DNA from 4 places in the Sphingobacterium sp. MYb388 genome. Region 2 is predicted to be linked to each of the others. Evidence: riboswitches for the same ligand, from Rfam matches in the RefSeq annotation. Region 2 holds a riboswitch; each other region holds the start of a gene.
The links. Region 2 has a riboswitch for S-adenosylmethionine ahead of metE (5-methyltetrahydropteroyltriglutamate--homocysteine S-methyltransferase). Riboswitches for the same ligand answer to the same signal wherever they lie in the genome.
Positions count from the first base shown of each region.

Region 1: another riboswitch for S-adenosylmethionine. It lies ahead of WH188_RS15510 (O-acetylhomoserine aminocarboxypropyltransferase/cysteine synthase family protein); the one in region 2 lies ahead of metE (5-methyltetrahydropteroyltriglutamate--homocysteine S-methyltransferase).
Region 3: another riboswitch for S-adenosylmethionine. It lies ahead of WH188_RS21510 (hypothetical protein); the one in region 2 lies ahead of metE (5-methyltetrahydropteroyltriglutamate--homocysteine S-methyltransferase).
Region 4: another riboswitch for S-adenosylmethionine. It lies ahead of metF (methylenetetrahydrofolate reductase [NAD(P)H]); the one in region 2 lies ahead of metE (5-methyltetrahydropteroyltriglutamate--homocysteine S-methyltransferase).

Region 1 covers NZ_JBBGYV010000004.1:405,124-412,939, forward strand. Annotated here, with positions in the region: gene mqnE (aminofutalosine synthase MqnE) at 1-1,071, opposite strand, end outside; gene WH188_RS15495 (ABC transporter ATP-binding protein) at 1,170-2,996, opposite strand; gene WH188_RS15500 (pyridoxal phosphate-dependent aminotransferase) at 3,189-4,358, shown strand; gene WH188_RS15505 (prephenate dehydrogenase) at 4,371-5,213, shown strand; SAM riboswitch class I at 5,616-5,730, shown strand; gene WH188_RS15510 (O-acetylhomoserine aminocarboxypropyltransferase/cysteine synthase family protein) at 5,959-7,266, shown strand; gene WH188_RS15515 (homoserine dehydrogenase) at 7,306-7,816, shown strand, end outside.
Region 2 covers NZ_JBBGYV010000012.1:63,001-70,816, forward strand. Annotated here, with positions in the region: gene WH188_RS24600 (hypothetical protein) at 301-789, shown strand; gene WH188_RS24605 (DUF4833 domain-containing protein) at 1,039-1,566, opposite strand; gene metE (5-methyltetrahydropteroyltriglutamate--homocysteine S-methyltransferase) at 1,709-4,021, opposite strand; SAM riboswitch class I at 4,177-4,281, opposite strand; gene WH188_RS24615 (phosphatase PAP2 family protein) at 4,357-5,124, opposite strand; gene WH188_RS24620 (response regulator transcription factor) at 5,187-5,876, opposite strand; gene WH188_RS24625 (sensor histidine kinase) at 5,936-7,768, opposite strand.
Region 3 covers NZ_JBBGYV010000008.1:240,857-248,672, reverse strand. Annotated here, with positions in the region: gene WH188_RS21530 (putative LPS assembly protein LptD) at 1-253, opposite strand, end outside; gene WH188_RS21525 (N-acetylmuramoyl-L-alanine amidase family protein) at 425-1,255, shown strand; gene WH188_RS21520 (MlaD family protein) at 1,325-2,278, shown strand; gene WH188_RS21515 (S9 family peptidase) at 2,319-4,403, opposite strand; gene WH188_RS21510 (hypothetical protein) at 4,723-4,986, opposite strand; SAM-I-IV-variant riboswitch at 5,022-5,115, opposite strand; gene WH188_RS21505 (class I SAM-dependent methyltransferase) at 5,204-5,830, opposite strand; gene WH188_RS21500 (hypothetical protein) at 6,301-7,146, shown strand; gene WH188_RS21495 (DUF6266 family protein) at 7,551-7,816, shown strand, end outside.
Region 4 covers NZ_JBBGYV010000003.1:623,523-631,338, forward strand. Annotated here, with positions in the region: gene WH188_RS13035 (UvrD-helicase domain-containing protein) at 1-978, opposite strand, end outside; gene WH188_RS13040 (30S ribosomal protein S16) at 1,327-1,848, shown strand; gene rimM (ribosome maturation factor RimM) at 1,982-2,509, shown strand; SAM riboswitch class I at 2,676-2,781, shown strand; gene metF (methylenetetrahydrofolate reductase [NAD(P)H]) at 2,842-3,798, shown strand; gene WH188_RS13055 (protein O-mannosyl-transferase family) at 3,965-6,979, shown strand; gene WH188_RS13060 (glutamine--tRNA ligase/YqeY domain fusion protein) at 7,030-7,816, opposite strand, start outside.

The DNA.
Region 1 (7,816 bases), on a different contig from region 2:
AATCAACTCAACCAACTGTTGCGTCGACATACCGGGATTCTGTTCCTCCGCTCCTGCCATACTGTAAATCTTCGTCGTATCATCCAGTGTTCCATCGATATCATCAACACCAAATGCTAAGGACATTTGTGCAGTATCCCTTGAAATCATTGCCCAATACGCTTTTATATGATCAAAATTATCTAGATAAATACGTGCTATCGCATAATTTCTTAAATCTTCAATCACAGAAACCTCAGAAATATGTGACATTTGATTTTCTTTATTTCTAAATTTCAATGGAATAAAGGTTTGAAAACCGCCAGTCTTATCTTGCAACTGACGAAGTCTTTCCATATGATCTACACGATGCCAAAATTGCTCGATATGACCATAAAGCATGGTTGCATTGGTATGCATTCCCAACTTATGTGCCTGTTCGTGGATATCCAACCACTGTTCAGCAGTACATTTATCATGGGCAATCTGCTCTCTGATCTCCGGATGGAAAATTTCAGCCCCACCACCTGGCATCGAATCCAAACCACAAGATTGCAAATACTTCATACCTTCATAATGACTCAATTTAGCCTTTTTGAAAATATAATAATATTCCACAGGAGTCAATCCTTTAATATGCAATTCCGGACGATGTGCTTTACATTTTTTAAAGAACTCCGCATAAAAATCAAGATTTTGCTTCGGCACCACACCACCTGTAATATGTACTTCCGTTACAGCTTCATCATCATACTTCTTCACGATATCCATCATGCCTTCCACATCCATTTCCCATCCTTCAGAACGTTCCTTGATCATACGGGAATATGAACAGAATTTACAATCGTAAACACATACATTAGTAGGCTCAATATGAAAATTACGATTAAAAAATGTGATATCCCCGTGTCTTTTCTCACGAATAAAATTCGCCAAAACACCTAAATAACCCAATTCGGCTTTTTCATAAAGGTATACCCCTTCATCAAATGTGATGCGTTCCTCTTGCAACACTTTATTCGCTATATTTCTTAACTCACTATCCAAAAGCGGATTAGAAATTAAGAAATTTAATTTTTCTTTAGCATCCATTAGCATGTCTCCTAGTCTATAACAAATGTACCAAAAACAAGGCTAAATTCGTAGAATCTAGCCTTGTTTTTGGTACTGCAATATATGTTGAACAACAATTAATCTGTGAACTGTTGCATATCTATTAATTTCCGGTATAAACCCTCCTGCTGAATCAATTCACTATGGCTACCTGATTCCACAATTTGACCAGCATCAATTACGACAATTGTGTCGGCGCTCTGAATCGTACTTAGACGGTGTGCAATAACAACTGTAGTACGATTTTCCATCAACTTATATAAGGAATCCTGAACCAATTTCTCAGATTCAGTATCCAAAGCTGATGTTGCTTCATCAAGCAACATAATGGGAGGATTTTTTAAAACAGCACGGGCAATACATATACGTTGGCGCTGTCCTCCAGAAAGTTTAGCCCCTCGATCACCGATATTTGTTTCATAACCCAATTCTGTTTTTAAAATAAATTCATGAGCATTCGCGATTTTTGCAGCAGCTTCAACCTCTTCCTGCTTAGCAGAAGTATTAGAGAAAGTAATATTATTAAAAATCGTGTCATTAAACAAAATGGATTCTTGATTAACTACTCCAATCATCGTGCGCAAAGACTCTTGATCGAGATCTCTTAAGTCTATTCCGTCAAAAAGAATCTGACCGCCGGTAACATCCATAAACCGTGGTATCAAATCTACCAGTGTAGATTTACCGCCCCCGGATGGGCCTACTAGCGCAATTGTCTTACCTTTTTCAATAGTCAAATTGATATTCTTCAAGATGTTCTTTTCACCATAAGAAAAATCCACCTGTTGAAATTCAATCGCTTCTTTAAAATCAGTAACTTCCTTAGCATTAGGCTTATCAGTAACTTCACTTTTGGTATCAATCAATTCCAGTACACGCTCTCCAGCAGCAATACCATTATGAATATTGCTAAAGGCATCAGTTAATGCTTTTGCAGGACGCATAACCTGGGAGAATATCGCGATATATGCAATAAATTCCGACGCACCAAATTCATCACTACCTGACAAAACTAAATTTCCACCATATAATAAAATAATCGCCACCATGATTACACCTAACAATTCGGATACTGGCGAACCCATCTGTTGCCGCCTTGCCATGGCACGCATAATACCGGCATAACGATCATTCTCATCATTGAAGCGTTTTTTGACAAAATTTGTTCCATTAAACGCCTTAACAATACGAACTCCTGATAAAGCCTCATCTAAAAAGGAAATCATATTTGCATACGAAGTTTGTCCCGCGATAGCTTGCGCCTTTAATGTCTTAACGATCTTCGATATAAAAAATGCAGAAATTGGGATAACTAACATCGCAAAAAGAGTCAACTTTGTTGAGATAGCAAATAACGTAACTAAAAAAGCAATCAATTGTAATGGCTCTTTAAAGACTACCTGCAAAGTTCCTGTTACAGAAAACTGCACAACCTGAACGTCGGAAGCTACTTTTGAAATAATATCTCCTTTTCTTTGCCCATTAAAATAACCTAAATGCAGATCCATTACATTATTAAAAACAGTTTTACGTAAATTCAATAAAGTATGAATACGTAAGTTTTCCATGATTCTCTGAGATAGATAACGGAATAAATTACTGATAAAGACAGATATAATAATTGCGACGCAAACAAACTTCAATGCACCATAAGGACCATACTGTTGATTGGCCAAATTTGCATAATAAGTAAAATAAGCCGGTAATTGACCAAGACCTTCTGGCTTGACTAACACGACATCGCTTGAAACCTGTTCTGTATTGAACAATACATGAAGCAAAGGAGCCAACATCGCCAAGTTTAACGTACTGAATACAACTGTAATTAATGTAAAGATAATATACGGAATAGCATATTTCTCAATGGGTTTGGCAAAAGAAAGTAATCTAAAGTATGTTTTCATTTATGATATTAAGGTAGCAAAAATACTAAAATTACGCGCAATATATAAGGAATAGTTTAAAGGAATGAAATCTTGCACTTGGATGATATTAAAAATTTAATTCAATAAACACCAATTTAAACGACATTATACTAGTATTTTAATAGAAAAAGCCTAATTTAGTCCTTGTAAATTGTAAAATACCAGAACATAATGCAAATAGAAGTTGCCAAAAGGTTGCAACAAACCGAAGAATATTATTTCTCAAAAAAATTAAGAGAGATTGATGAGCTCAATAAAGCAGGTGCTCGCGTGATTAATTTAGGCATCGGAAGCCCCGACTTACCTCCTCACCCTGAAGTTATTCAGACCTTGACGACAGAAGCGGCTAAAACCAATGTACATGGCTATCAGAACTATAAAGGTTCACCTGTTTTGAGGCAAGCAATTGCAGATTGGTATCAACGTTATTATCAGGCAACATTCAATCCAAATACAGAAATTTTACCTTTAATAGGCTCTAAGGAAGGTATTGTTCACATTTGCATGACTTACTTACAAGAAGGTGATGAAGTTTTAATACCAAATCCGGGATATCCAGCGTATGCGGCAGCAGTACGGTTAAGTGGAGCCACGGCAATTACCTATGATTTATCTGAAGAAACAGATTGGTTACCTGATCTTAAAAAACTTTCTGAAAACGATTTATCAAAAGTAAAATTAATGTGGATCAACTACCCTCATATGCCAACTGGTTCGAGTGCAAACGAAGGATTTTATCTTGAATTGATTGCTTTTGCAGAGGCAAACCATATTTTAATCTGCCACGACAATCCTTATAGTTTTATCTTGACAGACAGCCCTAAAAGCATTATGTCTATTGAAGGTGCAAAGGATGTTGCCTTGGAACTTAATTCATTAAGCAAATCCTCCAATATGGCCGGATGGCGAATCGGTATGTTAGTGGGCGCAGAGGCACGGATCAATGAAGTATTACGTTTTAAAAGCAACATGGATTCGGGAATGTTCTTACCAGCTCAATTAGCAGCGGCCAAGGCATTGCAGTTGGATCAAACATGGTATCAAGATTTAAATGCAATCTATCACGAAAGAAGGCAGTTGGTTTTCGAAATCATGAACCTGTTGGGCTGTACATATAAAAAGAATCAGGTCGGTTTATTTGTGTGGGCCAAAATTCCAGATAATTACGAATCAGGCTACACGTTAAGTGATGAGGTGTTAGATCTATCACGTGTCTTTATTACTCCCGGAGGTATATTCGGAAGTGCTGGAAACACCTATATTAGAATAAGTTTATGTGCCTCAGTTGAAGTATTAAAAGAAGCAATTGCTAGAATAGAACAAGCAAAACAAACGAATTAAGATTGAAATAACATGATGAATATAGCCATTATTGGCGTCGGTTTAATTGGTGGCTCCGTCGCCATGAAACTAAAAGAAAAAAAATTCTGTGATCAGGTTTTTGGTGTTGACAAAAGTGATGCTAATCTAACAAAAGCATTGCAAATAGGCTTCATTGATCAAAAGGCAACATTAGAGGAAGCTTTAGAAAAATGTAAAGTGATCATTCTCACAGCTCCAGTTGATGCGATAATCACATTAGCGCCCAAATTATTGGATCTCGTAAAAGATCAAGTCATCATTGACATGGGCTCTACCAAACTAAATATTTTACAGTTAATCTCGGAACACCCTAATCGTGGCCGCTATGTTGCCGCCCATCCAATGGCTGGTACCGAATATTCAGGCCCCGAAGCAGCATTACCAAATTTGTTTAAAGATAAAATGATGGTTTACGTTGAGGCATTTAAATCTGATGAAGATGCATTCGAATTAACAGATTCCATTACCGAACAACTGGAAATGCGGACGTCATTTATGACTGCAGAGGAGCATGATACACACACAGCCTATGTTTCCCATATTTCTCACCTGACTTCTTTTGCTCTAGCGTTAACTGTTTTAGAGAAAGAGAAATCGCAGGGTCGAATATTTGAATTGGCAGGATCTGGTTTTGAATCAACGGTACGCTTAGCAAAAAGCTCACCGGATATGTGGACACCTATTTTCAAACAGAACAGAGTTAATGTACTCGAAGTGTTAGAGGAAAACATCAAGCAGCTGCAGGCTTTAAAAGATGCCATCCAAGATGAAAATTACACTCAATTACACAAATTGATTAAAAAATCAAATAAGATTAAACGTATTATTAAATAAAACCCACTTGCTCCAACTGGCAAAGGCGAATTATTGTTTCATACAAAGTAATGAGAAGAAAGCATAGGAACTCGCAAGGTTCCTATTTTTTTTTTATTAAAAAAGATCACAGGATCATCGCTCTGCTGTTGTCTGTTTAACACCGTATGCTTCAGTTATATTGCTTTCAATTACTGATATGGATTTCATCCACGACGTATAAACATATCGGAATAAATAAATGCTGCCCCATCAACTACCAATACTTACATAATAGTGAGAGCTTACGATCAATTACGAGTAGAATTAGAAGTATTTTCTAAGAAATAGCATAAAATATTTTGGTTTGTAAAAAGCAAGGCATATATTTGCAACGTAGTTCAAATAGAAATACATCTAATCAACACCTCTTAATCAGGTCTTGATTTATAAAGAAGTGGCGAGAGACTGGCTCAATGACCCACTGGCAACCTTCAAAATACGTTTGAAAAGGTGCCAATTCCTGTCCAAAGTAATATTGCTTTGGAGGATATAAATGAAACGACAAATGATAATAACATTACAACAAAACAAGAAGGTAAATTCTAGCACCAACGTAACAGATACAAATATTCCATCAAAACAGATGCGAATGCTTTTGCACATGTTTACGTTTTCTTGTTAATCAATCTTTTTTAAAATTTATTGATTTCAAGTACATATCCATGTGCCCAATCTCACCCCTATTTTTTATTAACGAATCTTCAACTAATTAATTATAACTACAATGTCTACAAATAAAAATTTAAAATTCGAAACACTTCAAGTGCATGCTGGCCAAGTTGCCGATCCAACAACTGGAGCGCGTGCAGTACCTATATACCAAACCAGTTCATACGTATTTGAAAATGCAGAACATGGAGCGAACTTATTTGCATTAAAACAATTTGGAAACATCTATACACGTCTGATGAATCCAACAACAGATGTATTTGAGAAACGTATTGCTGCATTGGAAGGCGGTATCGCCGCTGTAGCAGTCGCTTCTGGACAGGCTGCGCAATTCATTGCATTAAATAATATCGTAGAAGCTGGTGAAAATTTTGTTTCCAGCAGTAATGTATACGGTGGTACATATAATCAATTTAAAGTAGCATTTAAAAGAATTGGTATTGAAGTACGTTTTACTAAAGAAACAACCGCCGAGGAGTTTGAATCACTAATCGATGAAAACACAAAAGCTTTATACTTAGAAACAATTGGAAACCCAAGTTACGATATTCCAGATTTTGATAAGATAGCAGCTGTTGCTAGAAAACATGATTTACCACTTATCGTAGACAATACTTTTGGAGCTGGTGGATATCTATTTAAACCTCTTGAACACGGAGCTTCTGTAGTTGTAGAGTCTGCAACAAAATGGATTGGTGGTCACGGTACAAGTATTGGTGGTGTCATCGTAGATGGTGGTACTTACAACTGGGGAAATGGTAAATTCAAACAGTTTTCTGAACCTTCAGAAGGATACCATGGATTAGTTTTTTCAGATGTTTTTGGCGTTAATGGCCCATTTGGAAACATTCAATTTGCAATCCGCGCACGTGTTGAAGGACTACGTGATTTTGGACCAGCTATTTCACCCTTCAATTCATTCCAATTGATCCAGGGCTTAGAAACATTATCGCTTCGTGTTCAGCGTCATGTAGACAACACATTAGAAATTGCGAAATGGTTAGAAGCCCATCCGCAAGTGGAAAAAGTGAATTATCCAGGGTTAAAAAGCTCTCCTAGCTTTGCAAATGCGCAAAAGTATTTAAAAAATGGATATGGTGCTGTTCTTTCATTTCAAATAAAAGGTGACGTGACAAAAGCCGATGCTTTTATCGATAGCTTAGAGCTAATAAGTCATCTCGCAAATGTGGGTGATACGAAGTCATTGATCATACACCCTGCGGCGACTACACATCAACAACTGAGTGAAGAAGCTCAAAAAGCTGCAGGTGTATTTGTAGGATTATTACGCCTATCTGTCGGTATCGAACATATTGACGATATCAAAGCAGATTTACAACAGGCCTTCGATAAAATTAAATAATTTCAGATAGCACTATTATATAAAAGCGTAAAAAAAACTATGAGTAAGAAATTAACGATTGGAATGTTTGGATTTGGGGTTGTAGGACAAGGATTGTACGACATTATCAAGACTAAAAACTTAAATTTAGAAATTAAAAAATTTGTCATCAAGAACGCTGACAAAAAAAGATCATTACCTGCTGAATTATTCACAACAGATGCTGAGGCTATTCTTGGTGACTCTGAAATCAATACCGTAGTAGAATTGATCGATGATGCTGATGCAGCTTACGCACTGACTGTTCGTGCATTAAAATCTGGAAAAAACGTTGTTTCTGCAAATAAGAAAATGATTGCCACGCATTTAGAAGAATTAGCGGCAATACAACAAGAATACGGCACAAGTCTACTATATGAAGGTGCAGTATGCGGAAGTATTCCAATTATCCGCAATTTAGAAGAGTATTATGACAATGAATTATTACATGCCGTGACCGGTATTTTTAATGGCTCCTCTAATTTTATATTGTCTAAAGTCTTCAATGAAAATCAACCTTATGCAGATGCGT
Region 2 (7,816 bases):
TTTTAAATATTTGCAAAATCAATTAGGTATTCACAATTAATAATAGAAGAATATGTTTGCTATATTAAATAACCCTACTTCAATCCAAAAGAAGGATCTTGGGTATATTCTTCAGAATACTTTTTTCTCGTAGTTACTCCTCTTTTGACTTTATTTTGGTCTCGACAATGTTCGAGCAATTAATGATTTCTTTGGTATTTCGTGAGTCGAGGTATTTAAGATAATCTTTTATTTAATTATTGATCCTTAAATAGACATCGCTTATTTAAGGATCTTTTGAGAATTGATGCAATATATTTTATGAATAAATATGTGTTACAGGCATTGGATAGTTATCCATATTACCTAGAAAATACGTTAGAATCTTTGTCATACGCCTTGTCTTATGATGATTCAAATACGATGGCACTATGTCTGATGGGGAGACTTCATGCGGAACAGTTGTTTGATTTTGAACAAGCAAAGAAATATTTTCAAGAAGCGTTAGTACATAATTTATATGCTTTGGAAATTTATCAACCTTATATACAAACCTTGATTGATACCAATGCATATGAAGAGGCAGAAAAAACAATTGAGTTTGCTTTAACAATACCCGGAGTTTCATCTTCTTTATTTTTATTAAAAAGGGTACTTATATTGGAAAAACTTAAAAAATTTAAAAAAGCCTTAAAAGTATTAAATTTGGTTAGATTGGAAAATTTAGATAGTGAGATGTTGTCCACGATCAAAGACGTTGAAGATCGAATAAAAGGAAAACGGAAAATAGGACGTAAAAGCAAAAAATAACTAATTGACAGTTTATTCTTTCTAATTGAGGATAAACTCAATAGATTGTTTCTGAGATGAGATGAATAACACGTATATCCTTCCCCTGAATTAAAGAAGGGTATACGTTTAAATATTATGATGCAACAACGTCAAATAAACGCCTCATTTTCTTTTTCAATCAAATGATGTAAACTAATTAAATAAAAAATCTAATGCATTAAAGAGTTGAATATGACAGTAGGCAATGGGATTGGCGCCTAATGTCAACTATGGTATCAATTTCTCTCGTACTTTGGTACCCCTGTGGTCTGTGCCGTAAAATATGAGATATTCAACTTGCGTCCCTAAGCCTGAAGTTCCCTCTTTTTGTTTGATGAAAATACGATGGAGATTAAATTTGTGACCATTTAATGTGGTTTCCACATAAGGCTTTCCTGCTTTATCCATCTTGAGATATAAGGGTTGATTTTTGTAAGACACAATCTCAAACTCAAATGTATTATTGCCTAGTTCTTTTGTTATAATACCGTAGGCAAATTTTTGTTGGATACCAGTTAAAGGTTTAATTTCTCCTCCTTTATCATATAAAATCCGATAGTTATTGATAGGATTCTTGTTATTGAAATGCTGTTTATCACTCATATTTGCTTCATAAACATAGGTGTTATGACCTTCGCTATGTTGTATATAAAAAAGAGTGTTTGATTTGAATGGTGGAGTGGGATAGCCCTCTTGTGCAAAGGTATAGATTGATACAAAAAACAGAAAGTATAAAAGACAAGTGAAAGTTTTCATGATATACACTTTTTTGATTAGGGTAAATTTAAACTTTCTATATTAAAGTATTAAATAGAAACTATTATTTTTTTACAAAAAAAAGATCCTGAAGTGATTTAACTTCAGGATCTTTTATATTTATAATTCTAAAAATCTAAACTTATTCAGCTCGCAAGATTTTAGCAGCTTCAACCATAGCTTCTAAGGCAGCTTTAGTCTCTGGCCAAGCACGTGTTTTTAAACCACAGTCAGGATTTACCCAAAGTTGTTCAGCTGGAACTACCGCTTTTGCTTTACGTAATAATTCAACCATCTCTTCTGTACTCGGAACACGAGGAGAGTGAATGTCATATACACCTGGTCCAATATCGTTTGGATATTTAAAATCTGCAGCAAATGCATCTAATAATTCCATTTGCGAACGTGAAGTCTCGATAGTAATTACATCAGCATCCATTGCAGCAATATCTTCAATGATATCGTTGAACTCAGAGTAACACATATGGGTGTGAATCTGTGTATCGTCATCTACATTCGAAGATGAAACTCGGAATGAACGTACAGCCCAATCTAAATATTGTTGGTGATCAGCTTTACGTAATGGCAGACCTTCACGAATTGCAGGTTCATCGATTTGGATAATTTTAATACCTGCTTTTTCTAAAGCTTGTACTTCATCTAAAATCGCTAATGCAATTTGGTAAGTTGTTGTAGAGCGTGGTTGATCGTTACGTACGAATGACCATTGTAAGATCGTAACCGGCCCCGTTAACATTCCTTTTACTGGACGGTTTGTCAGGGTTTGAGCGTATGAAGACCAACGTACGGTCATATCAGCAGGACGGTAAACATCACCATAAATAACTGGAGGTTTTACACAACGTGAACCATATGACTGAACCCATCCGTTTTTAGTGAAGGCATAACCTGCTAATTGCTCTCCGAAGTACTCAACCATGTCATTACGTTCGAATTCACCATGAACTAATACATCGATATCCAATTGCTCCTGAAGACGGATTGTTCTTTCTGTCTCTTCTGCGATTTCTTTATCGTATTGTTCTTGAGAAATTGCGCCTTTTTTCAAATCAGCTCTCCATTTACGAACATCTTTAGTTTGTGGGAATGAACCAATTGTCGTTGTTGGAAATGCTGGAAGATTAAATTTCGCTTGTTGTGCTTCTTTACGAGCTAAGAAAGTAGATGTACGTTTAGCATCATCATCAGTGATATTTGCTGTACGTTCTTTAACTTCAGGCTTGTGGATTAAAGAAGATGTACGACGGTCTTCCGCAGCAGCCTTATTGGCTTCGAAACGCTCAGCGGTTTTTGCATCTACTTCGCCTTCAGCTAAGATCGCTAAATCTTTTACCTCTGCTAATTTTTGCTTAGCAAATGCCAACCAATTTTTAACTTCTTTAGGCAATGACTCTTCATTATCTTCATTGTCTAAATCGAAAGGTACGTGTAATAATGAACTCGAAGGTCCTACTAATACACGGTCTTTGCCTAAAGCATCAACAGCTTTTTTGATTTGTGCTAAAGATTTTACGTAATCATTTTTCCAAATGTTGCGACCTTCAACTACACCCAAAGAAAGTGTTAATGAAGCCGGAACTTTGGCTAATATAGTGTCGAGTTGGTTTTCACCTCTTACTAAATCAACATGAACTGCGTAAACTGGTAAGTTTAGAGCTGTTTCTTCGTTGTCACGTAAAGCCTCGAAATAAGTCGTTACAATAATTTTGATGTCTTTAGCAGCAGCAGCTAATTTAGTAAATACACGAGTGTATAGAGCACGTGTTGCATCATCAATATCTAAAGCTAAAAATGGCTCATCAATTTGTACATATTTTGCACCAGCGGTAGCCAATTTAGTTAAGATTTCTTCATATACAGGAACCAACTTATCGATTAAATCGATACGGTTGAAACCAGATTCTTTTTCTTTACCTAATAATAAGTATGAGATCGGGCCAATTAACACAGGCTTCGTTTCAATACCTAAAGATTTTGCTTCATTATATTCATTTAAGAATTTCTCTGAAGTCAATTTGAATTCTTGATTTTTCACGAATTCAGGTACGATGTAATGGTAGTTGGTATCAAACCATTTTGTCATTTCCATTGCCGTTACGTCAACGCCATCTTGCTGGAAACCACGCGCCATTGCAAAGTAAAGGTCCAAATTGTATCCTTTATCTTCGTTATTTAAAAGTGATTGATATTGTGCAGGGATTGCACCTACAGTTAATGTCAAGTCTAAAACTTGGTCATAAAATGAAAAATCATTGGAAGGAATCAAATCGATGCCAGCATCTTTTTGAGTTTTCCAGTTGCCTTCACGGATTTTCAGTCCAGCCTGCAATAATTCTTGCGCGCTGATTTTTTTAGCCCAATATGCTTCATTGGCCTTTTTCAACTCGCGGAAGGCACCTACACGTGGGTAACCTAAGTTGTTCGTTAGTAACATAAATATAAAATTATTTTATTTGTTCAACCTTAACGAAGCAAGAAATTAGAAGGATTTTTTTATTCGAAATAAAAAACGATCAAAAATTCTTGAATCTATTTACTAAATTTTTTGATTGCTTTTAGAGAGGAGGGCACAAGATATATTTTGTGTCTAGCTTATCATTCCCACTTTTTGATGGGGTAGAATGTAGCACCTTGTCAATCGACAGGTTGCTAAGGCTTCATTGGGTCTATTCCCTCTGCCTTTCTCTATAAGCGCTGTAAATATCGGAATTAGTTTTATAAAAACAAATATTTTGTAACTTTTATATAAAAATGATAATAAACCAAGGTTTAAAATTGGAAATTAGCAGACAAACCAATTTGTTTTCCATTGTAAAATGGTATTGCCATCGTTAGGTAACTTGTTTTTTTTGATTGCAAGTGTTTATCAAATAATGGTAAGAGCCAGTATGCAATTTTTGTTCCCATAATACCAATACCAGCTCCCATGGCGACGTCAGAAAACCAATGTTTATGATTATACATTCTCAGGTAACCTGTTCCCGCCGCAATTGTATAGCCTGCAATACCATACCAAATGGATTGATCTTTATATTCTTGCCATAGAATTTCTGCACCGGTAAAAGGTACAGCAGTATGTCCTGAAGGAAAAGATTCTTGATCTGCGCGATCGGGTCTCCAAGTAGGTGTCGTTTTTTTTATGGTATATACTGCTGATAAGGTGATTGCATGGGCAATCGAACTTACCACTAAGCGTTGTTTTAAATTGTGCTTACTTGGTATTCCGAGTAAGTCAAGCCCAAAGACCGCTGCAGAAGGAATGAAAACACTAACATTATCAAGTTTAAAGGTTTTGGACGGATCATTATTAATTGAATTGTTTATTTGTTGATCCTTATGTTTGAGGTATGGGCTATTTAATGAGATTACTCCGTAAGTCATTAAAGCCGCAGGAACTATTAATTGCTTATAATTTATTGGCTTAGCATTGGTTTCAAAATCTTGATTATCATTTTGTAAAGTATCTTTTTGCGCATAAAGCGATGTAGAAGAGCAAAAGATTGAAAGGATTAAAAAAAATGGAATCGATAGTTTCATTGTTGCAAGATAAACAAAAAGAGATGTTTTTAACATCTCTTTATTATTCTAGTAATTGTGTATTAGCTAACCAATAATTTATAGCCTTTTCCATGTACATTGACAATTTCAACTTTGGGATCATCTCGTAGGTATTTTCTCAATTTGCTTAAGAAAACGTCCATACTCCGGCCTGTAAAGTAATTGTCATCATGCCAAATTTTTAAAAGGGCTTCTTCTCGAGTCAGTACATCATTCTTTTTTAGACAAAGTAGACGTAATAATTCCGCTTCTTTCGTTGATAGTTTTTGTTGCACACCTTTATGCGCAATTTGTTGACTTGTATAATCGAAGAAGTACTCTCCAATCTCAAATTTATCGCTTACAACCTGATCATCTTTCTCTCTTACAACACGCTTAAGCAATGCATTTATGCGAAGGAGTAATTCTTCCACTCGAAATGGTTTTGTGATATAATCATCGCCACCAAGTTCAAATGCTTCTGTTTTATCTTCCATCATACCTTTTGCAGTAGCAAATATGATGGGGGTTGTTGTATTTATTTTCCTGATTTCTCGGCCTACTGTAAAGCCATCTTTCTTGGGCATCATGACGTCTAAAATGCAAAGATCATAACTGCTCTTGCGAAATTGATTGACAGCTTCTTCACCATCTGTACATAAGGTGACATCAAATTTCCCTTTAAGCTCTAAATAATCTTTTAATAAATCTCCTAAGTTTGGATCGTCTTCTGCTAATAGTATCTTCTGCATATTCTTATGGTTTTGTTCGAATATTGATGATAATATACGAAATTAATATCGTTTTAAATTTAATTTTTTATGGGTAATAGAATGTCAAACTGCGTTCCCTTATCTTTATCGCTTTTTACTTGAATTTTACCATTCATTCTTTTAATAATATCATAAACATATGATAGTCCCAATCCAAAACCTTTTACGTTGTGGACATTTCCTGTAGGAATGCGATAAAATTGATCAAATATTTTTAATAAATGATCTTTTGCCATTCCAATCCCATTATCAATAATTGTAATTTGAATACTTTCTTTTGTATTTTTGGTTTTCACAATTATGTGTGGATTATCTTTACTGTATTTTATAGCATTATCTACCAAGTTGAAAAATACATTTGACAAATGAAGTTCATCTCCTACTACAATATCATTTTGTGCATCAAAGTGATGTTCAAATTTGCCACCTACTTTTTGTATTTGAAGTTGCATGCTGTCTAATACTGCTGAAAGCAGATCATTAATGTGAATAGGTGTTTTTTCTAACTTTAATGTTTCTTTTTCCAGACGGGCAATATCTAATACTCGTTCGATATGGTTACCTAATCTCACATTTTCATCATATATAATATTTGCAAGACGCTTTACTCTACGCTCATCAGATATGATCTCTGGATCTCGCAAGGATTCACTAGCTATCATAATTGTAGCAACAGGTGTTTTAAATTCGTGCGTCATATTGTTGATAAAATCAGTTTTCATCTCTGAAACTTTTTTCTGTTTGAATATGATTAATAGGGTATATGCAAAACAGCCAATTAATAGGAAAAGCAAAGCTATTGTAGGGAGCAATAGATAACTCATATTATCAACAATGATAGTACTTTTTCTAGGAAAATAAACGCTTAATCTTCCTGGAGGAGAACCAATATCTCCTTTAAATAGAGCTGTTGAATAACGAGTTATTTTATTTGGTTTAATAATATTATCGATGGTTTGTACACTGAAAACGATATTACTGCTATCGCGAACTTCAATATTAAAAGGATAATTGATATCTCTTTCTGCAAGTTCCTCTTTTAATAAGTTTTGAATGAGATTAATATTTAAGCGCTCTCTAAATGGGCGTTTGGATAGCTCCATTCCAATAGCAACATCTTCAATAAGACCGCTTCTTTTCCCGCCAATAGCTGCGATAGTATCAAATACATTTTTACCAGTTCCAATCAAATTCTGACCGCTCATATTTTCCAACTTATTTTCAAGATCTACTATTTTCTTAGCAATCTGTTTATTGAATCTTGGAGGTAAAGTCGCAATTTTATACTCAATTGCTTGCTTTAAGATAGGATCTATTGTTGGTATAACGAATCTTGCACTATCATCTTTTGCATTTTCTTTTGGTAGAAATTTGGTTGCTCCAATTTCTACATATTCTTTTATGACATGATCAGGACTGTTGTATTTGATGACGTCAATGCTTAATACATTTTCTTTACTTTTTCTATTGATGTAAGTCTCATAAAATGAATTTTCAATAGATACAACACTAGGAAATGTTTCTTTTAGTTGATCTTCAGCTTCTTTAAATTTTTCTTTTATGGCATATTGATCAGCTCTTAAGTTTTCCAGATCTCTTTGCATTTTCAATTGTTCAGCAAGATGCCTTTGCTTCTCCTGCTCAAATTGATATTTTTTGATATTGGTTTGCTGTTGCACTTTTGCAAAATCAATTACCTCCCGACGTTCTATTTTACCTGCGACTGCCGTTAAGGAAGCATTGACCGATTCGTCAAACAATTGTGATTTTTGACGATAGGATTCTCTGATAAAATAAAATTGCATAGCTGCCACTCCCAGTAATGCTAGGGTCATCAAGCTAATAATTAAAACTATGCTACTTTTCTTCATTTGTTACAAATATAGGGATGCTTTATTTGATTTAATTGCTTTTAACAA
Region 3 (7,816 bases), on a different contig from region 2:
CTTCCGTACGTTGTGAATCTCTGGCGATGATACTGACCTCCGCCTGCAATCCACCCTTATTTTTGGTACTGTCTTTGCCGATAATTGTAGAATCTCGTTTAACACGAACGGAATCAGTTGTTCCTTTGACCGAAACAGAGTCTTTTAGACTCTTTGACGTTGTCTTTACGGGGGTTTTTTCTTGCGAAAATGTTGCAGAAACACTTAGCGAAAGAATAAGAAATATTGTTAAAATGTGTGTTAACGACTTCAAAATTAAAGACAAATGTTATTTTTGTAAAAATATTTAAACTAAGCTTGACAAAATTAGTCAAAAACAAATAGAAAGTGATGTTTTTTAACGAGATTAACATTTCCTATTTTTGTACCACAATATTACTCATAACATTTTGTTATTAAATTACAGAAATCAAAAAAAATATACATGAAATTAGATTTGAATATTAGAAAGCGGAAACTTATATTTTTTTTAGCTCCAGCGATTTTTCTATTTATGGTTTTGACGAGTGCTACTCCTCCAAGCAATACTATTTCTAAAGCGCATGTTACTCCACCCCAGGATTATCAAATTAAAACAATTGTAATTGATGCCGGCCACGGTGGGAGGGATTCCGGAGCCAAAGGATCACGTTCTTTGGAAAAAAATATAGCTTTAGAGGTGGCTTTGAAATTAGGTAAAGAAATCGAAAGACAGTTGCCTGGAGTACGCGTAATGTTTACCCGTAGAACAGATGAGTTTATTGATTTATATAAGCGTATCCGAATGGCTAATGCTGCGAAGGCTGATATTTTTATATCGATTCACTGTAATTCTGCACCAGGAAGATCCTCAAGAGGTACAGAAACAATTGTATCAGGTTCACATCGCTTAGGTGAGCAGACTGCTGCCATTCGTGAAAATGCGTCCCTATTATTAGAGGAGAATTATAAAGAAAATTATCAGGGATTTGACCCAAAAGATCCAGAGAGTTATATCATCTTCTCTTTGATGAAAAATCAATACCGCGAGAAAAGTGTCAAATTAGCAAATCTGATGCAACAAGAATATGTTAAATCAGGAAGAGTAAGCCGAGGGATTCTTGAACAGGGATTGGCAGTATTAGCAGAAGCAGGAATGCCAGCGGTTTTGACCGAAATTGGTTTTGTAAATAATCGTGCAGAAGAAGACTATATGCTATCGGATGAAGGACAAAGTGAGATCGTACAAAACTTAGTCTCAGCAATCAGCGCATTCAAAAAAAGCGTAGAAAGATAAACTTATTTGCCATTGTCTTGTTTAAATGATAAATTGAGTTCAATAAAAACACCTTAAGGAAATATTATTTTGAAAATATCAAACGAGACTAAAGTCGGAATTTTAGCTGTAATAGCAGTAACATTATTATTTATAGGATATAGCTTTTTAAAAGGTAATGATGTATTTAGCAGTGATAATACCTATTATACATCTTATCAGGCAGTGGATGGTCTTACAGCCTCTAAGCCTGTATTAGTGAACGGATATCAGATTGGCCGTGTTTCTAAGATGACATTGCAACCAGATGGAAGCATTCTCACAGAATTTAAAATTAAAGCCGAATACAAAGTTCCGAAAAATACCGTTGCACGTATAGCAAGTACAGATCTCCTGGGTGGAAAAGCAATTGTATTTGATATGGGCAATAGTACAGAAATGGCTAAAGATGGTGAAACATTAGCTTCAGGTATTCAGGCAAATATAATGGACAAAGTAGAGCCTATTCAGAAAAGAGTTGAAACCATCACCATAAAATTAGATTCTGTACTAACAGTTGTCAATTCTGTTTTGGACGATCAATTTCAAGAAGACTTTAAGCAAAGTGTTCATAGTATTTCAACATCTTTAAAAAATGTGGAGCTAATTACGAAAGATGTAGAAGGTCTGGTTGGTTCGGAACGTAAAAGATTAACCACGATTATCTCTAATCTTGAAGTTATTACCAATACATTTAAAAATAATAGCGGTCAGATCACAGCTATCATGTCCAATTTGAATACTGTAACAGATAAAGCAGCTAAATTAGATTTCCAACAAACTATGGATAAAGCTAATATGGCTATGACAGACTTCCAAACAATCGTAGATAAGATCAACAAAGGGCAGGGTTCAATTGGATTATTGATCAATGATAATAAGCTCTATGATAATTTGAATAATGCTTCAGAAAGCCTTGATCACCTGATGAAAGATATTAAAGAGAAGCCGGGAAAATACATTAAGCTTTCCATCTTTGGTAAAAAGGGAGAGCAGGAGAAATAAAATTAAAAAGGCTTGAAGGTAAACTTCAAGCCTTTTTAATTTATAAGGTTTCTTTCAGCCATCCGAAAAATTCTCTTTGCCATACCTGAGCATTATGCCCTGATAGCACCCAGTGATTTTCGTCGGGTAAATAAACTAATCTACTTTTGATTTTCTTCAATTGTGCAGCCTGAAAAGCACCTAGTCCCTGGCCAATCGGCACGCGGTAGTCATGACCTCCTTGAAAGATTAATATTGGTGTATTCCACTTGTCAACATATTCAGAAGGGTTGAATTCGGTATATGATTTTACATTTGCTTTATCCCAATAAGGACCGCCTAGTTCGTGGTTCGCGAAAAACAATTCTTCTGTCGTACCATACCAACTTCTCATATCGAATAAGCCGTTATGTGCAATTAATGTTTTAAATCTATTTTCATGTACTCCAGCTAGCATATATACTGAATAACCACCATAACTAGCACCGATAGCAGCACGACGTGTTGTATCTACATATTTCTCTTTAGAAATATCATCAATGGCAGATAAATAATCCCGTATAGGCTGTCCGCCCCAATCTTTGGATATTGCTTCATTCCATTTGACTCCCCAGCCAGGCATCCCGCGACGATTTGGAGCGATCACAATATAACCTTGAGAAGCGATAAGCTGTAGATTCCAACGGAATGAGTAAAACTGGGTCAGTGCAGACTGAGGGCCACCTTCGCAATATAAAATCGTTGGGTATTTTTTTGTTGGGTCAAAATCTGGCGGATAAATTACCCAAGAAAAAAGATCTTGGCCATCAGAAGCTTTTGTAATTCTGGATTCAATTTTATTATCACTGATATGAGCATACATTTTATCATTGACAGTCGTCAATGCCGTTAACGTTTTATTCGCTAAGTCATATTTGTAAATCTCTGTAGCTCTTGTGAATTTTGTTGATGTTACGATCAACTGATTGGCTACCTGTCCCACAATTCCTGTGATATCAAAATTTCCTTCAGAGATTTGTTTAATCGATGCTAAAGATTTGTTTTTTAAATTAGTAGGAACAGTCAGTTCGAAAAGTTGTACGGTACCTTTGGATGGTGCCACAAAATAAATCTTACGATTGTCCTTGCTCCATATGAAAGAGTTTACTGTGCCGTCCCAATGTGCAGTAAGATTTAAACGCTGAGATGATGCTTTATCGAAAATAATGATATCATTTTTATCGGCTTCGTAACCATCTTTTTTCATACTTAGCCAAGTTAACTTAGTTCCATCTGGACTGTAAGTCGGGTTGGTATCATAGCCATTCATACCCTCAGTCAGATTTGTTGTTTGCTTAGAAGTAAGATCATAGCGGTAGATATCCGTATTTGTACTCACGGCATACGCTGTTCCAAACCTTTTTTTACTGACATATAGCACAGCTTTACTATCTGGTGTCCATTCAAAATCTTCAGAACCGCCAAATGGCATTTGAGGGCTATAGAAAGGCTCATCCTGCAATAAATCAATTGCTTCGCCAATCTTACCGTTGTTATAGCTGGCTACAAATGGATGATTGAATTTTCCATTATTGAACGTGTCCCAATGACGGTAGTCAAGATTGTCAAAAACATAAGCGTCAGATTTTGGTAAATCAGGATATTTGTCGGTACTGTGATATTTTTTGATTAAAACTGCTTTGCTAAATAAAATATATTGACCATTTGGAGAGAGTTTTACATTTTCTAGATCAGTTTCGCTGTGTGTCAATTGTATAGCTTCACCTTTATATCTATTCTTTTTCCAAAGTTGCCCTTTGAACAAGTAAATGATATCGCCATTTTCTGTAATCTGTACAACAGACTCGCCGCCCTTTTCACTTGTTAGAGGAGCTGTGTTACCTGTTTCTAGGGATAATGTGTAAAGGTTTTTTTCCGAACTGTTTGTTTCTATAGCATAATTAGAGACACCATATATTAAAGTTTTTCCATCTGTTGAAATTCCTTCTCCAGAAACTCGGCCTAATTTCCAAAGTGTCTGCGGATCTAATGGTGCTTTTGTGGTGTTTTCCATATTAAGAACCATTTTGGTTTCTTTGTTTTCCTGAGCTATTGATGCCGAAGCGCATAATAAAATGGAAAGCGTTATTAAAGATTTTTTTTTCATAAAGAATACGAATATGAACAGGCAAGATACAAAATCTAAGATCATTTAACATATTAAATAAAGTATTGGAGAAAGAAAACAAGGTGAAGGAATTGTTCAGAATGACGCGATATCACTTTGTGTTAAACTATTGAAGGGAATTGGAGAAATTATAAAATACTATCTTAACGCATTAAAAAAAGCATACCATTGATATTAGTGACTGAAAATTATATAGAATTAGTTGGATAAAAAAAGCTTCACTCAGTGCTCAAAAAGGAAGGGCTATTTAACCTTTTTAGCGCTGAGTGAATACGCAATTTTAAAGCTGTCTTTGCTCTTATTGGAGAATCGGGATAAGCGTATTTTCCTCTAATCTTACTGCGACATACTTTACGGAAGTAAAACCATCTTCTCTAGAAATGATGTTGGAAAGATCTAGCCCTCTTTTAGAAAAAGTACTTATGAGCGCAGTGCGGAATGTAGATTTGGAAGAACCCCAACCTTTTTCCGATACCGTATCATTGTTGAGCTGTATCAGTTCGTTGATTGAATAATAACTGAATTTTTCCAGTAAATGTTGATAAAGATTTGGTGTTGACATACAATTTAAAAATTTAAAGGATTAAACCATAAACTGTATCCAGATATTTTTGGTCGAAACCCATATTAATTTACCACCGCGGTTATGTAACTCGGTTGGTATTGCAACGTGCAATTCTGAATACTCTACAAAGTTAGTAGATTTTATTTTGTTTCAAAATTTATTTTAAAATAATTAATTCATGATGAGAATTTTATGAATGATGTCGATCCGATTATTATTTCTTTATGGCAGCAATTATAATAAATATTGGCCTTCTCATCTCGTCTTTCATTTCCGGATAAATTTTTAAAACTTCCTCTGAAGGTTTGGATTCCGATATTTGTTGAATATCAAAATTAGATTTAATAACTGTGTTGATGATAGTTTCTAAATTTCGATGGTATTTAGTTACCTCGTGTCCAAGAAATCGAGTGTTTCTTTGACCTTCTTCCTGATAATTGTCCATCGGCCAATGCAGACGATTTCCATTTTCATCCTTAAACCAATCCTGTTCAGCTCTTGAAGTAAAAGCAGGGTGCTCCATTGAAAAGACAAAACTTCCTCCTTTTTTAAGAATTTGATTTATTTTCATAAAAACACTGCTTAAATCTTTTAGGTAATGGAATGCAAGTGAACTAATAACGACATCAAATTCTTCATGGTCAAAATTAATATCCTCGATGGCCATTTTTTTATATTCAATTTCAAAGTTTTTGGAATGCTCTTTTGCTTTATCAATCATTTTTTGAGATAAGTCAATTCCAATTACATTTTTAGCCCCTTTTTGCTTAGCATAAATGCAGTGCCATCCATATCCGCAACCTAGATCAAGCACTTTCTTATTTTGGAAATCGGGTAACATTTTCTGTAAAACATGCTATTCTCCAGCAGCATTTAAACCATCTATAGAACGTTGCATCTTTCCATAGCTTTCAAAGAAGCTAGGATCATCATATTTGTTTTGTTTCATTTTATTATTCGCCGTTTCAAGATAATTTCAAATTTACTGCCAATATTATTTTTATCAAAACTTAGTTGGCTGAACGAGACATAAAAGCATACTTGACGATCCACCCATCAACAAGGGTGGATAAACCTTTAGTAAGTTACACTGTTATTAACATATTATCTCTTCGTTAGGAAAATTAAATTTGATATTGAATTAATTTTTGGTTATTTTTAAATTGTAAAATATATTGTACATAAATGTTTTAATATTTTAATGAAACTAATATTGATTTAATGAAGAAATATCTGCTTTTATTGCTATTTTTTTGCACACTGCTTATTGTTAGTTGCAAGAAATCAGAAGAAATTGATCCCCTATCAAACATGAGTATCGTCTTCTCTGACAATAATCATCCTGTCAAAGGAAAAGTGAAGTACGACTATAATTTGGACAATTGTGGACAGATCAATCTTATTACGAGCGTAAAGGAATCTGATGGTACTTATTCACAATTGAAATTAACTTTACTTTCTAATGGAGCATTAGCCAAGGTTCAGTATTTCAAACAAAATTCTTCAGCTGATGGTAACTATTTTGCTCCACATCTTCAGCCAGAGAAATCTTTTCAAATCGCGGATTTTAAATATGAAAAAGCAGGTGGTCGATTATCTTTTTCTTTTAGTGGAAAAGTTTATAAAAACAATGAGCAAGAACGAGTACTGACTGGTAAAGTAGATCTGCACGCCATTGAATATGCACCGTGCGAAGCATTGATCCTTAATGTAATGACAGTGAAATCTGCTTTTAATTTTTTCTCTATGTACTCATCTTCTACTAAATCAACTGTTAATCCAGGTAGATCGGACCAGTACAACTACTATACATATGTTGCTCACTCCAATTCTGGTCAATTTATAAATTTGAAGCTGGAAAGCGATATTTCAAAATTGGTAGGCCAGGAGATTGACTTTGATGACACTAATCCATTATACAGTGTTAAGTACTGGGAATATACCGGACTGTTTATGTTGGAGGAATCTTATGGATCCCTTGATCAAAACTGGAAGCGTTTTCAAACGAGGGGTAAATTTACCAGTATCCAAAAAGTATCGGATGAAAGATACAATAAACCGTATTACAAAGGTATAATCGTTATGGATATACTTGATGAAGGCCGTTTAGTTAAAGAAAGTGTCGAATTACCTTTTTATATGTCGTCAATGGACTGAGTAGCTCAATGAAATGTAGCATAGGCCACCTGAATAAATGTGTCTTTTATAATTACAATGCGTCTGATATTAATCAAGTGCATTTGTGAGGTCCTTTGGATCAAAGTTTAAAGTGTACTAGTTTTTCATTTAATATATGGGCATGTAGTGGAAATGCTTTACCTTAATATGGAGTGAAGCTGAAGGTAAAATATACCGTAGTAAAACTTCTGTAGGTTAATAACTTATATTAATGTATAAATGATATTTAAGAAATGTATAAATGATATTTAAGAGTTTATAGAGGTATTTTAGAGTTTAAGCCGCGGTAATACAATCTCTCTTTTACCAAGTTATAATTGCGAGATAGTTACTTATATAAACGCATATTTTGTTGTAGCCAATTTTCAAATAAATAAACCATTATGGCAATTTTAAAAGGTGGGATAAATGGACCTTTTTCGGGTAAAGTCGGAAGCATTGTAGGTTATGAATTAAACGGTCAGGCTATTATTCGGTCTCTTCCGCAAGTTGTGAAAAGAGCTCCTAGCGAATTGACGCTTATTAATCGGATGCGTATGAAGGTAGTATCCCAGTTTCTGAGACACCTTAAAGCTCCGATCGCATTTGGCTATAAAAACGTTGCCCCCAAAGGCAGTCGTATCGGAACTTTTCAATCGGCCCAATCTTA
Region 4 (7,816 bases), on a different contig from region 2:
TAATTTATCCTGTAATATTTTGAAATTTTTTAAGATAGGTAAAAGTGCCTGCTGTAGTCCGTAATTAACTTCTTTTTTGCCATCTAAAAATGCATCTTCCTTATCTAGGAGCTCTACATATTTACCAATGATCTCCTGTAGTTTAGAAGTACTTTGTTTGAATACGTTGTTCTTTGAATTAGAAAGCGAGTAAATCGGATTTCTACTTTTTCCTTTTAAGTCAGCAGAATCCATATTTAATGCCTTAAAAGTATTTGCAAAACTTTTTATTTCCTCATGAACTGCTTCTAGGAATATTTTTGTAAAGTTTTCAATTTCTTTATTTAAGGTATTGAACACTTTATCCGAATCTTGCGATAGGAGGTGTTTGTCAAACTCTTTAAAGTTTTCAGAAAATATCTCATTCGCTAGATTGGTTAATTCACGACGATAGTTCCAGTTTTCATTATTTAAAATTTTCTTTTCCGCATATTCAATAATCCATTCCAATAAATCAGGGCGTTGATCCAGAAGTTGATTTAACATGACAGTAAGGTCCTGCCGCACCTTACTTGTATTCATTTCAATCTTGTAAGCAGCATCTAAATTGAGTTCGTAAGTAAAGCTTCGAATCACTTTTTGCGAAAAACCATCAATGGTACTGATGGTAAAATGGCTATAATCATGTAAGATTTTACGATAAACACGATGTGCTTTTTCTTGAATTGAAGTCGTACTCCAATATGGAAATTGGGTCAACAATAAACGTCTATAATCATCGATTTTTCGGCTTTTGTCACCTTGTGCTAATCCTTTTAGAACAGATAAGATCCTTTCCTTCATCTCAGCGGTCGCCTTATTAGTAAAAGTGACGGCCAATATTTCACGATAACTGTTTTCTTTTGAAAGTAATAAAGTCAGGTAATGGACAGTTAAGCTGAATGTTTTGCCTGAACCAGCTGAGGCTTTTAATATTTTTAATGGCGCTATCGATGACATGAATTCAATTTGATTTGGAAGGATGAAAATACGCTTATTAATTTGAATAGACAAAATTGCTAATGCGTACGGAACCTTTAGAAATAAGGCAAAATTACAAATTAATTCCCTATATAAATTTGTATCATCCAGATGGCATCTATGATTTGTTTCGTTGTAAGACTAAGACGGTGTGCATGAAATAATTTGGCCATAATGGTATATAATGACGCTTATTTGTCATCTTTCTTATTCTGTGGAAGTTGACTTCTATTTTTAGTTTTTAACTTCCAATAATCCTTTGTATCTTTGCGTCCCCTCTTGCATGTAGCACGGGGGATATGTTGAATACATAAATAACACAAAAACATGGCAACTAAAATCAGATTGCAAAGACATGGTAAAAAAGGACGTCCTTTTTACCACCTAGTAGTAGCAGATGCACGTGCTCCACGTGATGGTAAATTCATCGAACGTATTGGTTCTTACAACCCGAACACAAATCCAGCGACTATCGTTTTGGATTTTGACAAAGCTTTGGATTGGATGAATAATGGTGCACAACCTACTGACACAGCTCGTACTATCCTTTCGGATAAAGGTGTTTTATACAAAAAACACTTATTAGGCGGTGTTAAAAAAGGTGCATTTGATGAAGCAGCTGCTGAAGCTAAATTTGTAGCTTGGACTGAAGCTAATGATGCAAGAACTGCTGGTAAAAAAGACGGTTTAGCAACTACTAAAGCTGAAGCTAAGAAAATTGCATTAGCTGCTGAAGCTAAGAAAAAAGAAGAAAAAGCTGCTGCTATTGCCGCTAAAAATGCGCCAGTTGTAGAAGAAACTCCTGCTGAAGAAACTGAAGCTCCTGCTGCAGAAGAAACTGAAGGTTAATTTTTCTTTCATACAGTATCAAGAAAGCCGGTTCAATTTTGATCCGGCTTTTTTTTAAGAATGTAGTTGCTATACCTACGAAGTACTGTATTTATATATTTATATTTTTAAATTTGCACTTTCAAATTAGAACATGACCATAGAAGAAAGTTTTTACATCGGTTATATTAGCAAAACACGTGGATTAAAAGGTGAGCTTCAGCTTTTTTTTGAATTTGAAGATTATCAAGATTTAGACTTTGATGTTTTATTTGCTGAAGTGAATAAAAAATTAGTGCCTTACTTTGTCGACAATATCAAATACCAATCAAATAGTACAGCCTATTTAAATTTAGAAGACGTCGATCATATTGATAAAGCACAACCTTTAGTGCGTAAGAAAATATACCTTCCAAATGATAAAATGCCAGAGCGTGATCCTGATGATTTTAGATATACGGATTTAATTGGATACTTGGTGATTGATGAAGTTCATGGAGAATTAGGAGAGATTAAACATGTACAGGAAATGCCTCAGCAATTTATAGCAACAGTAGACTTTAATGGAAAAGAATTGATGTTCCCATTAAATGACGATCTTATGCTAGGAATTGATTCAGAGGATAAAGTTTTAGAGGTTGATTTACCAGATGGATTGGTTGAGCTATATAAGGAGATTTAAAGTCTTCACGATATACAGATTAATAAAAAGGAGTTACTGTAGTTATATGCAGTAACTCTTTTTTATTTAAAGAAATCCATTTTAATAAACGTTTTATTGGGGCATTTTTTTAGGCATGACCTTAATATTATTTTGATTATAAATTTCTATTGCCGATATTAGCCGATGCTTATAGAGAAAGGCCGAGGGAATAGACCCAATGAAGCCTTAGCAACCTGTTATTTTATAAGGTGCTACATTCTACCCCAACTCAGAGCTGGGAAAGATAAGTTGAAACAAGTCCACTTGTGCATTTCGATGTAAGCCAACCAAAATCACTTTAAAAAATATTAATGAAAATCGTTGATCATATCAGTAATGCCAAAGGAAAAACTTTGTTTTCTTTTGAACTGTTGCCACCAGCTAAGGGGCAAGGTATCCAAAGTATTTTTAAAACAATGGATGCACTTATGGAATTCAAGCCTCCCTTTATCGATGTGACTTATCATAGAGAAGACTACATGTATAAGAAGCACGAGAGCGGTTTATTAGAACGTGTGGCTTATCGTAAACGTCCAGGGACTGTTGCAATTTGTGCCGCTATTATGAATAAGTATAAAGTGGATGCTGTACCACATCTTATCTGTGGTGGTTTCACAAAAGAGGAAACTGAAAATGCTTTGATAGATTTGAACTTCTTGGGTATTGACAATGTGCTCGTATTGAGAGGTGATGCAAGAAAAGGCGATCCTGATTTCATACCAACAGAAGGTGGTCATGCATTTGCAACAGATCTTTTACAGCAGGTTGCCGATATGAACCAAGGACAGTACTTACATGAGGATATTGCGATTTCAGAAAAGACCAACTTTTGTATTGGCGTTGCAGGATATCCTGAAAAACACTTCGAAGCGCCAAATTTTAATACCGATTTTAAATGGTTAAAAAAGAAGGTTGAGATGGGGGCTGAGTTTATTGTTACACAAATGTTCTTTAATGTTGAAAAATATAAAGAGTTTGTCAATAAGTGCAGGGAAAATGATATTCATATTCCAATTATACCAGGTTTAAAACCATTGACAACAAAAAAACAACTGATTACGCTTCCGAAAATTTTTCATTTGGATATTCCAGAGGAATTGAGTGAAGCAGTATCCGGATGTAAAAATAATGCAGACGTGAGACAAGTCGGAGAAGAGTGGTTGGTACAACAATGTAAAGAATTAATTGACTTTGGTGCGCCAGTTTTACATTTTTATACCATGAGTAATCCTGGACCGACTAAAAGTATTGTAGAAAAGTTATTCTAAGACTTATATCGTATAAAAAAGCCTGCTATCACATTATAGCAGGCTTTTTTATGCGTTTCGATTTTTGTTAAAAAAAGTTAATCACCCTCAAATGAAATCTCTTTTTATTATATTTAATTGAAAATTAATTTGATTTATCAAATAATCAATTAAACCTGAATCATTCATGGATTATAAGAAAGTAAACAACGTGTTAGGTTGGCTATGTGCCATCATAGCAACATCCGTTTTCATTATCACAGCAGAGCGAACAACAAGTTGGTGGGATACTGGTGAATTTATTGCATCAGCATATAAACTTCAGATTGTTCATCAGCCTGGAGCACCTTTGTTTCTAATGTTGCAGAATATATTTTCAAATTTTGCTTTAGGAAATTTAGCTCAGATTGCATTTTGGATGAATGTGGGTTCTGCTATATGCAGTGGTTTGACAGTTATGTTTTTGTTTTGGACCATAACAGCATTAGCAAGAAAAATTATCCAATCTGATCATCAATCCAATGATAAAAATCATCTGATTAAAATAATGGGAGCAGGCATGGTGGGAGCTTTAGCTTACAGTTTCTCCGATACATTCTGGTATTCAGCAGTAGAATCTGAAGTTTATGCGATGTCATCCTTATGTACAGCAGTCGTATTCTGGGCAATTCTAAAATGGGAAGCCCGTGCAAATAAACCGCATGCAGATCGTTGGCTTATTGTCATCGCTTATATTATTGGACTTTCAATAGGAGTTCATTTATTGAATCTATTAGTTATTCCAGCGATAGCACTTATTATTTATTTTAAGAAAACTGATCGTACAACGTTTTGGGGAATTAGTAAAGCATTGTTTATTGGACTAGGAATATTGGCCATTATTCTGTGGGGAATAATCCAGTACCTTATTAAATTTGCTGCCAAGTTTGATTTGTTTTTTGTCAATACACTTGGATTAGGATTTGGCTCGGGCATATTCGTTTTTATCATAATGATCTTATCGGCATTAGTTTATGGCATATATTACTCCATAAGAAAAGGAAAAGTTATTTTGAATACAGCGATTTTGGCAACTTGTTTTATTTTATTAGGATATAGCTCTTTCACTATGGTATTGCTAAGGGCTAATGCTAACCCTTCCTTAAATAATAATGATCCTGAAAACGTATTTTCTTTCTTGGGTTATTTAAGTAGAGAACAGTATGAATCAGAGCCACTCATAAAAGGGCAATATTTTGATGCAAATCCCATAGGTATCAATGAACGTATTGATTATAGAAAAGACAACCACCAGTATACTTCAATAAAAAGAGCCGCAAGTTATCAATTTGATAGAGAAACCATTTTCCCAAGGATTTACAGTCAAAAACCCTATCATCAATATTTTTATAAAGGTTATTTAGGTATTGAAGAAGGAAGAAAAGCAAATTTTGCTGACAACTTGAAATTCTTCTTTAACTATCAAGTGGGGCATATGTATGCACGTTATTTCCTGTGGAACTTTGTTGGAAGGCAAAATGATCAGCAGGGACACGGTTCTTTAACAGAAGGAAATTGGTTATCAGGGATTAAGGCTATCGACAATTTACATGTAGGTGGACAATCTAAATTATCGGATGAAATGATCCATAATCCATCTCGGAATACCTATTTTTTCCTTCCGCTAATAATTGGATTCGCAGGTGCACTATGGCATTTTAAACGTAACAAGAAAGATGCAACTGTTGTTAGTCTCTTATTTATGTTTACAGGATTGGCCATCGTTATCTATTTAAATCAATCTCCTTTGCAACCACGTGAACGTGATTATGCTTATGCAGGATCATTTTATGCTTTCGCAATCTGGATTGGATTAGGTGTATTTGCTATTTCTGAATTTTTTAAAAAATATATTAATGAAAGAAATGCAAATCTGCTTGCTACATCATTATGTCTCATAGCTGGCCCATTGATTCTTATTAGTCAAAATTGGGATGATCATAATCGATCGGAGAAATCGTTAGCTCGGGATATGGCGAAAAATTATTTAGAAACCTGTGCTCCCAATGCGATCCTGTTTACTTACGGTGATCATGATACTTTTCCGCTATGGTATTTACAAGAAGTAGAAGGTGTTCGGCGGGATGTTAGAATAGTGGTGATCAGTTATTTGACTTCTGACTGGTATTTCCGCCAGGTGAAAAATGGTACCTATCAGGCCGCAGGATTGCCGATCACGATACCGAATGAAAAGGTGGCAAAAGGCCTTCGAGAATCTTTGCCTTACCATGATCTGAATTTAGCAGGATCTACAGATATAAACTTGTTGTTGGATTTTTTATTATCAGATAGTAATGATAACAAACTTCAAATGAGAGACGGACAATATGAAAACTTTCTGCCAACAAAAAGCTTGAAGCTTGCCGTGAATAAGGAAGATGTCATTAGAAATAAAGTCGTACCTCAAGAATGGGAAAGTGAGATCCCAAAACAAATGGAGTGGACTTTTGGTAATGATTACGTCACCCGCGCAGATCTAGGCTTGATGTCTGTTCTTGTGAATAATAATTGGAAAAGACCAATTTATTTTTCAGGAATGGTACCCGCTGAAAGTTTGATGGGATTGGATAAATACATGGTTAATGAAGGGTTTGCCAAACGGTTGATGCCTATAGAAGCAAAGCTTGAAAAAGGGGAGTCTCTAATTAATGTCGATAAATTATATAAAAATATTGTTGATAAATACGCTTGGGGAAACATACATCAAGCAACTTACCTTGATACGGATTCCTTCCGTTTTGCAGGTATGTATGCAGAGGAGATTTTCGGGAAAGCAGCGCGAACCCTATTGGCAAAAGGGGAGACCGAAAAAGCAAGACAAGTGGCAGTAAAAGCATTTAATGAATTACCCCAAAGACTATATAGCATGTCTGATGTGACGAGTTATGGGGATGTTATTGATACGCTTTATAAAACTGGAGAAATAAAATTTGCAAACCAGCTGGTTGATCGTAATATGAAATTTTTAACAGAGCATATGGATTATTATCAACAACTAGCTATTGACAAACCTGAAAACGGGTTGGAAGTTCAAAATATAAGGATGGCTCTTGACTCGGTCGATCTATATGAACGTATACTTTCTAATACAAAAGAAAAGGACCGATATGCATATATTGCTGAGCTGAGCAATAAATATAAAAAGATGTATCTATCAGAATGATATATTAAAAAAAGGGAAGCAGCTGCTTCCCTTTTTTGTTAATATTAATATTATCCTTTTTTAACTTCCTTGGCCCAAGAGTCTTTTAGTCCGACCGTACGGTTGAAAACCAAGTGATCTGGTTTAGAAGATGTATCTAAAGTGAAATACCCTAAACGGATAAACTGATAACCTTTTCCAGGGATTGCATTTAACAAATCAGGTTCAATAAATGCTTTGCTGATTTTTAAACTATCTGGATTAATCGATTCTTTGAAGTTTTCTGAAGCAGCAGGATTCTCGTCGTTAAATAAACGATCGTACAATCTGATTTCTGTTTCTTTAGCATGTGGCACAGAAACCCAGTGAATAGTTCCTTTAACTTTCATTCCTGAAGTATCTTCGCCAGATTTTGAATTGGGCACATAAGTACAGTGTACTTCTGTTACTTGACCATTTGCATCTTTAACGAAATCATGACAGGTTACTATATATGCATTTTTTAGACGCACAGAAAGGCCAGGACCTAAACGGAAAAATTTCTTTGGAGCATCTTCCATAAAGTCATCACGTTCAATCCATAATTCATTTGAAAAAGGAATCATACGAGAACCTTCACCACCCTCAACTTCTGGGTTGTTTTCACCATGTAGTTCTTCAATGTGGTCAGAAGGAAGGTTTGTGATCACTAATTTAATAGGGTCTAGCACAGCCATTCTTCTCCATGCTGTTTTATTCAGATCCTCACGAATACAGAATTCCAACAGACTCACATCAATCATATTTTCGCGTTTAGCGACGCCGATCTTATCACAGAAAGTACGGATACTTGCTGGAGTATAACCTCTTCTGCGTAAA